Regions from separate parts of the Streptomyces sp. NPDC001507 genome, predicted to be linked through region 2. Evidence: riboswitches for the same ligand, from Rfam matches in the RefSeq annotation. Region 2 holds a riboswitch; each other region holds the start of a gene.
What was found. A riboswitch is a leader RNA that binds a small molecule or an ion and turns the genes downstream of it on or off. The one in region 2 is predicted to bind cyclic di-AMP.
Positions count from the first base shown of each region.

Region 1 (2,193 bases), on a different contig from region 2:
GGCCGACGGGGCGGTGGGGTGGCGGCACAGAGAAACCCCGCCCCGGTGCGTTCGGGGGAAAACGCACCGGGGCGGGGGTCCGTGGGGGACGGGGGTGGCCCTCACGTGGTCTCCACTATGGGGACCACGGTTGTGGGAGAGCTGTGGTTCAGCTGGGCACCGCCCAGTACTTTCGGCGGCCGCCCGCGGGCTGCGTCAGGTGCCCTACTTCAGGTGCAGCTGCTGGCCCGGGTAGATGAAGTCGGCGTCCTCGACGATGTCCTTGTTCAGCTTGAACAGCGCCTGCCAGCCGCCCTTGACCTTGTGCTTCTCGGCGATCGAGCTGAGGGTGTCGCCCTTGACGACCTTGTACTCGCCGTCGCCCTTCTTGACCTTCTTGCCGGTCGGGGTGGTGACGGTCTTCTTGGCGGCCGGACGCTCGGCGGAGCGGGACGCGGCCTGGGTGTCGGTCGAGCGGGTGCTGGTGCTGCTGCTCGACGAGCCGGCGGAGTTGCTGGAGCTGCTGGAGCTGCTGCCGGTGTAGGTGGCACCGGACAGGCCCGTGCCGCAGACCGGCCAGGCACCCTTGCCCTGGGCGGCGAGGACCTTCTCGGCGATCTGGATCTGCTGCGCCTTGGTGGCCTGGTTGGCCTGCGCGGCGTACTGCGTGCCGCCGTACGCGGCCCAGGTGGAGGCGGAGAACTGCAGACCGCCGTAGTAGCCGTTGCCGGTGTTGATGGCCCAGTTGCCGCCGGACTCGCACTGGGCGACGGCGTCCCACTCGGAGGCGGTGGCGGCGGAGGCGCTGCCGGCCGCCATCAGCGGGGCGGCGACGGCGACGCCGGTGACACCGGCGACAGCGATGGCGCGGACGGCCTTGGACGGACGACGGTGCTTGCCCTTGCCGGAGAACAGCATGGATCGATCCCCTCACCGACGCCTGCGAGGTGAGCTGTCGGGTTCGGGCCGGTTGAGTTGCCCGGCCGCACACCTGTGTGTCGGTGCGCGGCTTCACCCCGAGCCGGATCGGCGGTCTCAACCACCGGTCCCGGCACTTACCTTGGGTCCCCCGCTCCTGCCTACGGCGCATGACGCGACGACTGTTCCCGGGCAGCCGCTGGCAGGACTCGGCGTTGCGACGGCCGGGGCTCGTGGTGACGAGCGGCCTCGACCGTAAACAGACGATCAGATGAATTTCAAAGATGATCAGGGCTTCTGAGACTCATCCCACACTTTCACCAAAACGGACATTCGGCTCGAACGGGGCGTCAACTCCCGCCGCCTTTCGTCCTATTCGGTGCCGAGTTTCAGGGTCTGACCGGGGGTGATGGCATTCGGGTCGGAGCCGATATCAGCCTTGTTCGCGTCATAGAGCGCGCGCCATCCGCCGTCCAGGCCAAGGGAGTCGGCGATGGAGGCGAGGGTGTCGCCGTCGCGGACGGTGTAGGTGCCGCTGTCGCCGGAGGCGTGCCGGCCGGAGGAGGTGACACTCTGACCGTTTGTCACGCTTTCGTCCGCCGAACCGCCGCGGTGCTTGCCGCCGCCACTGACGGCCCCCGTGTCCACCAGACTCCAAGACCCGCCGGTCTGCCACGATTTGTCCGAGTCGTCAGCCCCGGAGGTGGCGGGACTCTCACTCACCTTCGGCGCGCCGGAGCCGGAATCGGAGTCGGACGTTTCCGACTTGTCCGTCTTGCTGGATTTGCCGGAGGAGTCGACCTCGGAGTCGCCGCCGGCACTCGCGCCCGGAGAGGGGGTGGCGGAGTCACTCCCGGAGTCCGTGACACCCGAAGAGGTGTCGGAACCGGAGGAAGAGGACGAGTCGGACAGACCTGAGGACGAGTCCGAGGATCCGGATGAACCGGACGAACCACCCGAGTTGCCGAGACCCGTGTCCACGTTCACCGAGGCGTCGTCGGACGAGAGTCCGGCGAGCAGGGCGCAGGTCCGCCACGCTTTGGTGCCCTGGTCGGCGAGCATCTTCTCGGCGACCGCGATCTGCTGCGAACGGCTCGCCTGGTCCGGCGTGGAGGCGTACTCCTGGCCCCCGTACTTGCTCCAGTCCTCCAGGGAGATCTGAAGACCGCCGTAGTAGCCCGTGCCGTTGTCGGCGCTCCAGGAGCCGCCGCTCTCGCACTCGGCCACCTGGTCCCAGGTGGAGCCGTCGGCCGCGCTGGCGTTCACCGCGCCGAGGAGCGGGATGGCGATGGCCGA
Region 1 is NZ_JBIAVV010000004.1:113,654-115,846, forward strand. It holds gene ACFY0K_RS14350 (transglycosylase family protein) at 205-897, opposite strand; cyclic di-AMP (ydaO/yuaA leader) riboswitch at 902-1,076, opposite strand; gene ACFY0K_RS14355 (transglycosylase family protein) at 1,270-2,193, opposite strand, start outside.
Region 1: another riboswitch for cyclic di-AMP. It lies ahead of ACFY0K_RS14350 (transglycosylase family protein); the one in region 2 lies ahead of ACFY0K_RS29390 (NlpC/P60 family protein).

Region 2 (2,193 bases):
GGCGGAGTCCGGGCCGGAGTCCGAACCGGAGCCGGAAGCGGAGCCGCCCGACGCCGAGGACGCCGCGGACGACGAGGCCTCCCGGCCGGCAGCGGCGGCCTGCTGCTTCGCCAGCTCCGCCGCCTTGCGGGCCGCCTCCTCCTGCTGCCGCTTCTCGATCACCGCCAGCCGGGCCTTCTCCGCGGCCGTCAGCTGCGACAGCAGCTCCCGCGCGGAGGCCAGCTTCGTCTGCACGGTGGTCTTGGCGGCCTTGAGGTCGTCCTGCGTCCCGGTGAGCGCCTCGAGGCTCCGGGTGGCCTCCTGCCGCTTCTTCATGGTCGCGGCCTGCTGGGTGACGTAGTCGTCGACCGCGCCCTTCTGGCGCGAGGTCAGGCGGCTCATCAGCTGGTCCTGGTCGAAGTAGCCCTGGGGGCTGTCCGCGAGCAGGAAGGTCGCGGTGTCGGGAACGCTCGCGCCGGTCCGGTACTGGGCCGCGGCGAACGAACCCAGTTCCTCACGCGCCTTGTTGAGCCGTTCGGTGCGTCTGGCGACGTCGTCGAGCAGGGTGTCGACCTGCTTGCGCTGTCTGCCGGTGCGCTCCTTGGCCGCGTTGTACTTCTCGGTCGCCGACTCCGCCTGCCGGTAGAGGGCGTCGACCTTCTTCTCGACCTCCTCCAGGCTCGGCTTGCCGTCCTCGGCGGGCGCGGCCTCGGCCGACTGGGAGAACAGGGCCATGGAGGTGAGGGTTGCGGTGGCCAGCGCGGGGGTGCGTATGCCTGCCGCGCGCGCTCCTGACGGCCGGGACTTGCGGTGCGACGCCAACGGGGGCGACTCCTTCCGGTGTTCCGCCTACCGAGTTAGCTGTCGGGTTCGGGCGGGTGGGTCGGAAGGGTTGCCCTACGGTCCGTCCCCGGAGGGGAGGCGGGACCGATTCACCCCGGGATCGGTGTGGGTCCCCGGCTCCGGATGCGCGGTGGCGCCCCGGACTCGGCGGAGGCCGTGCGGCCCGGCGACGTTCGCCGGTGGGGGTCGTACGGCCTGCCCGGCACGCTAGCCAACTCGTGTGGTCTCTGTGAAGTTTGATGTGCGATATGCCCGATACATTTTCGTGACCTGGGCGTTGTGCTCTGCTCAGGCGGGGCGATCTGGGGGGTTATGGGTGACTTGCCCGGGCGGATCCAAAGGTTCCGGGCGGGAGGGATCCAAAGGTCCGGGGTGGGCGTCGGCGGCTGCGGGACGCGCGTCCACCTGCTGTGACGGAGGGGATCCGTTCGGTCACGGGGGCGAGTTTTCGGGGTGGCGGCCGGTTGTCGGTGGCGCGCCCTAGACTCGGAGAGCGATGAGCAGCCTCTTTGACGACAGCTTCCTGGCGAGCCTCCAGGCCCCCCGCGGCCACGACGAGGAACCCCCGCCGCCGCCCGAGGACGAGCACGCTCCGGAGTCGGTTCCGGACGATCTGTTCGGCGGGAAGTTCGACGTGCCCCCGGACCGGGACGCCTACTACCGCGACGGCGCCGCCCGCCCGGCCCTGGACCCGGCCGCGCTCCTGGAGGGGCTGAACGACAACCAGCGGGCCGCCGTCGTGCACGCAGGCTCCCCGCTGCTCATCGTGGCCGGCGCCGGTTCCGGCAAGACGCGCGTGCTCACCCACCGCATCGCACACCTGCTCGGCGCGCGCCAGGTGCACCCGGGTCAGATCCTCGCGATCACCTTCACCAACAAGGCCGCGGGCGAGATGAAGGAGCGCGTCGAGCACCTCGTCGGCCCGCGCGCGAACGCCATGTGGGTGATGACCTTCCACAGCGCCTGCGTGCGGATCCTGCGCCGGGAGAGCAAGAAGCTCGGCTTCACCTCCTCCTTCTCGATCTACGACGCCGCCGACTCCAAGCGCCTGATGGCCCTGGTCTGCCGCGACCTGGACCTCGACCCCAAGCGCTTCCCGCCGAAGTCGTTCAGCGCCCAGGTCAGCAACCTCAAGAACGAGCTGGTCGACGAGGAGGACTTCGCCGCCCGGGCGAGCGACGGCTTCGAGAAGACCCTCGCCCAGGCCTACGCCCTGTACCAGTCGCGGCTGCGCGAGGCGAACGCCCTCGACTTCGACGACCTGATCATGACGACGGTCAACCTGCTGCGCGCCTTCCCGGACGTCGCCGAGCACTACCGCCGCCGCTTCCGGCACGTCCTGGTCGACGAGTACCAGGACACCAACCACGC
Region 2 is NZ_JBIAVV010000009.1:417,944-420,136, forward strand. It holds gene ACFY0K_RS29390 (NlpC/P60 family protein) at 1-801, opposite strand, end outside; cyclic di-AMP (ydaO/yuaA leader) riboswitch at 809-982, opposite strand; gene pcrA (DNA helicase PcrA) at 1,319-2,193, shown strand, end outside.

Region 3 (2,193 bases), on a different contig from region 2:
ACGTCAAGTGGGACTTCAACCGCTGCTTCACGGACGCGGGCTGGCCCGGCGAGCCCTACCCGCAGCGCCTGTGGGTCGACCACGTGCGCGGCCTGTACGCCCTGCTCGACCGGATCCGCGCGGCCCACCCGAACGTCGCCATCGAGTCCTGCTCGGGCGGTGGCGGGCGGATCGACCTCGGGATCATGAGCCGTACCGACGAGGTGTGGACCTCCGACAACACCGACCCGCTGGACCGGCTCGCCATCCAGCACGGCTTCAGCCAGATCCACCCCGCCCGGGTCATGTCGGCCTGGGTCACCGACAGCCCGAACCACCAGCTCAACGGCCGGATCAGCAGCCTGCGTTTCCGGTTCGTCAGCTCCATGGCCGGGGCGCTCGGGGTCGGCGGCGACCTCTCGCAGTGGACCGAGGAGGAGCTGGCCGAGGCCGGGCGCTGGGTGGAGCTCTACAAGGAGATCCGGCCCCAGGTGCAGCGCGGCGAGCAGTTCCGGCTGCGGCCGCCGGCCGGCGGGCTCAGCGCGGTGCAGTACACGCTCGGCGACGAGACCGTCGTCCTGGCCTGGCTGCAGGCGCAGAGCTACGGCGAGCCGGCGCCGGCGCTGCGGCTGCAGGGGCTCGACCCGACCGCGTCGTACGAATGCCGCGAAACGGGCGAAGTGCATCGGGGTGCCGTGCTGTCGCACCACGGGCTGCGCACCGGGCTGAAGGGTGACCTGGACGCGGCGGTCTTCCGGCTCCGCCGGGTCTGACGCATACGCCCGAATTGGAACCTTCGTCATAACTTGCTCTGGAATAAGCGGACGTGGTGTGACGTGCGTGAGGAGCGTCATATTCGTGACCGTCCGTCGCGCGTCATGCTCACGTAATCCTGATGTTCCGCAAGCGAATTGGAAATGCGACTGGGGCCGGAATTCACGGAGGGTGACCGGAACTTCCCTTTATGGATCACGTCGGAACCGGACGGCCGGAACCGGGTGCTTGTCCACGTCCGTCTTACTCGCTTACGTTCGCCGCACATCCGGTCGGAACGCCGAATCCTGCCGCCGCCCGGAGTCCCCACACACACTCACCCGTGCCCGGCAGGAGCGGGGGACCCACCAGGTATGACCGCCTGTTCCGGTTCCCGGGACGGCTCGGGGTGCAGCCACTTCCTTGTGGCCGGGCAGCTCCAGCCCGAACCCGACAGCTCACCTCGCAGGCGCAGGAGAGGAATGCGCCATGCCCGCGAAGGGTAAGCACCGCCGTCCCAAGTCCCAGCGCCTCACCCGTTCGATGGCCGTCGCCGGAACCGGTGGCGCCGCGCTGGCTCTGCCGCTCATGGGAGCCACCGGCGCCCACGCGGCCACCACGCAGTCCCTTTCCGAAAAGACCACCCAGTCGCTTCCCGTGGCCGAGAAGGCCGCGGTGAAGGAGGCGCCCGCAGGGCATTCCGGCGCCGCGCATTCCGCGCATCGGATCTACACGGTGGTGCCCGGCGACTACCTCTCGAAGATCGCCCGCGACCAGAACGTCCGCGGTGGCTGGCACCGGCTCTACGCCGACAACCGGCAGGCGGTCGGCGGCAATCCCTCGTTGATCCACCCCGGCCTCAAGCTCACCCTCGGCGGCCGGCACGCCGCGCCGACCGACTCCGGCTCTCGTCCCGAGGCGCAGTGGAGCCCGCAGTCGTCCACCTCGTCCTCGGTCACCTCCTCGGACACCTCGGACGTCTCGGGTGATTCGGCCACGACCGCCGCCGGCTTCACCCTCCCGGTCGCCGGTGGCGCCATCGGCACGGGCTACCACGTGGCCGGCAGCATGTGGTCCAGCGGCTACCACACGGGCGTCGACTTCGTCGTCCCGACCGGCACCCCGGTCAAGGCCGTCGGCGCCGGCACCGTCGTCACGGCCGGCTGGGGCGGCGCCTACGGCAACCAGGTCGTCATCCGGCTCGCCGACGGCTACTACGCGCAGTTCGGCCACCTCTCCGCCCTGTCCGTCTCGGTCGGTCAGACCGTGACCGCGGGCCAGCAGATCGGCCTCTCCGGCGCGACCGGCAACGTGACCGGCCCGCACGTCCACTTCGAGATCCGCACCACCCCCGACTACGGCTCGGACGTGGACCCGGTCGCCTACCTCCGCTCCAAGGGCGTCACCGTCGGCTGACCCGGCAGGCCCCGACCTCCGGCATTCCGGGGCCGCTCCACACGC
Region 3 is NZ_JBIAVV010000007.1:400,072-402,264, forward strand. It holds gene ACFY0K_RS24395 (alpha-galactosidase) at 1-752, shown strand, start outside; cyclic di-AMP (ydaO/yuaA leader) riboswitch at 1,061-1,217, shown strand; gene ACFY0K_RS24400 (peptidoglycan DD-metalloendopeptidase family protein) at 1,222-2,148, shown strand.
Region 3: another riboswitch for cyclic di-AMP. It lies ahead of ACFY0K_RS24400 (peptidoglycan DD-metalloendopeptidase family protein); the one in region 2 lies ahead of ACFY0K_RS29390 (NlpC/P60 family protein).

Region 4 (2,193 bases), 210 kb from region 2:
CGTATCCGGTCAGGTTTCGATCACCGATAGCGCCCACGGTTACACCCCGGGCGCTATCGGATCACGACCGTTATGTTTTTGATCAGCTGATACGACCTGACATGCAATGACTTAACAGGAAGTGCGGTCAGTTGTCGCGAACCGAGGCCCAAGCCGTGTCCCGCACCGGTCTCCATGCCGGGCCCGGGTCCGGGGTGACGCGCCGCATCCGTCCGGCAACGAACCCTCCGGACGGCCGCCGCCCGGAAACCGCCCCACTCCCCCCGGCCAACGTCACCTGCCCGGGCGTACCCCTCTCCACCGCCCACCCGGGCCGACGGGGACACCCGATGCACGAACGGCGGCATCCCGCACCCGTCCGCACACCCTTCCTCCACGGGACCACGCACGGCGACCTCCACGTTCCGTCGGCCTACGTCCCCCGGCCTGCGCCTCCTGGATGCGCACGCTCCCCGGCCCGGCTCGCAGGGACATCTCATGCCCGGGTCCCCGCCCAGGCTGCCGTCATGTCAACGACTCACACCGCAGAGGAGGTTCCGCCCTCACGACGGGCACTCACACCGACGATCCCCGAGCCCCTGACACACCTCCTCCGACGTGACGAGAATCACGCATACGCACACCGACCCTCGACACGCTCCCGGCACCCGGACCGGCCAACCAGGAGCCTCACCTGCGCCGTTGAGCCCGGTCGGCGGCCCCCGCCCACTCCCTTCACCCGACCCGAATCAACCATAAGCTGATACAAGCCACCAATTCGGACTAATCTCGCTAATCATCCAGACGGGGACAACCGAGAATCCAACCCCAACGAATGCGAGCCGGGCGCTATTCCGCCGAACCAGGAAAAGGCAGTTTCCAATAGTCCCTGATGTCTGATTTGCCGCTATTGCGAATTCGTGAAGTAGGTCACGCGCACCCAAATGCCGCAAGGCGCGTAAGGCGCCCTTTCTTTCCTTTCCCTGTGGGCCAGTTGAGGGTTGGCAGTCGCAAAGGATCAAGCGGTTCATACGGCGCGGATCAAGGCCAATCGGCACGTTGTGTGAATCAGGCTCTTGTTCCGGACATGTGCTGTCGCATACGTTCCGGCTCGCCGGGCGGACGCCGAATCCTGCCGCCGCCCGTAATGACCCATCGACGAGTTCATTCGCACGGCAGGAGCGGGGGACCCAGGTAAGTCGCCGGACCGGGCGGCCGACGTCACAGAACAGACGCCGTTCCGGAACGGCTAGGGGTGAAGTCGTATCGCCTTCGGGCGGTGCGGCCGGGCACTCCCCGGGCCCGAACCCGACAGCTCACCTCGCAGGCGACGGAGAGGAACCTCGCCATGCCTGCTGCCGCCCAGCACCGCCGTCCCCGCCGTAACCGCATCGTCCGCACGCTCGCCGTCGTCGGCACCGGTGCCGCCGTCCTCGCTATCCCGCTCATCGGGGCGACGACCGCGTCCGCCGCCGGCTCCTCCGCCGCAACGGCCTCCACGACCCTCGCCGGGTACCCGAACAACCTCGACGGCTGGATCCGCGAGTCGCTCGCGATCATGCACGAGAAGAGCATCCCGGGCACCTACAACGGCATCTACCGCAACCTGATGCGCGAGTCCTCCGGCAACCCGCGGGCCATCAACCTCTGGGACTCCAACGCGGCGAAGGGCATCCCGTCCAAGGGCCTGCTCCAGGTCATCGACCCGACGTTCAAGGCCTACCACGTGGACGGCACGTCGTTCGACATCTACGACCCGGTCGCGAACATCACCGCCGCCTGCAACTACGCCGCCGCACGGTACGGCTCGATCGACAACGTCAACGGCGCGTACTGACCCGACCGACGCCCCGCGTCAGTCGAAGAGTCTTTCGAGGACGACGGCGATGCCGTCGTCCTCGTTCGACGTGGTGATCTCGTCGGCCATCGCCCTGAGTTCGGGATGGGCGTTGGCCATCGCCACCCCGTGGGCCGCCCACTCGAACATCGGGATGTCGTTGGGCATGTCGCCGAAGGCGATGGCCCGTCCGGGGCTCAGCCCCAGCCGGTCCGCGGCCAGCGCGAGCCCGGTCGCCTTGGTCACCCCGCACGGCTGCAGTTCGACGGTGCCCGGCCCCGACATCGTGACCGTCGCCAGCGATCCGACGACCGAGCGGGCGGTCGTCGCCAGTTCGTCGTCGGACAGGGTGTGGTGGCGCAGCAGCACCTTGCTGA
Region 4 is NZ_JBIAVV010000009.1:209,566-211,758, reverse strand. It holds cyclic di-AMP (ydaO/yuaA leader) riboswitch at 1,126-1,322, shown strand; gene ACFY0K_RS28435 (transglycosylase SLT domain-containing protein) at 1,328-1,816, shown strand; gene ACFY0K_RS28430 (HAD family hydrolase) at 1,835-2,193, opposite strand, start outside.
Region 4: another riboswitch for cyclic di-AMP. It lies ahead of ACFY0K_RS28435 (transglycosylase SLT domain-containing protein); the one in region 2 lies ahead of ACFY0K_RS29390 (NlpC/P60 family protein).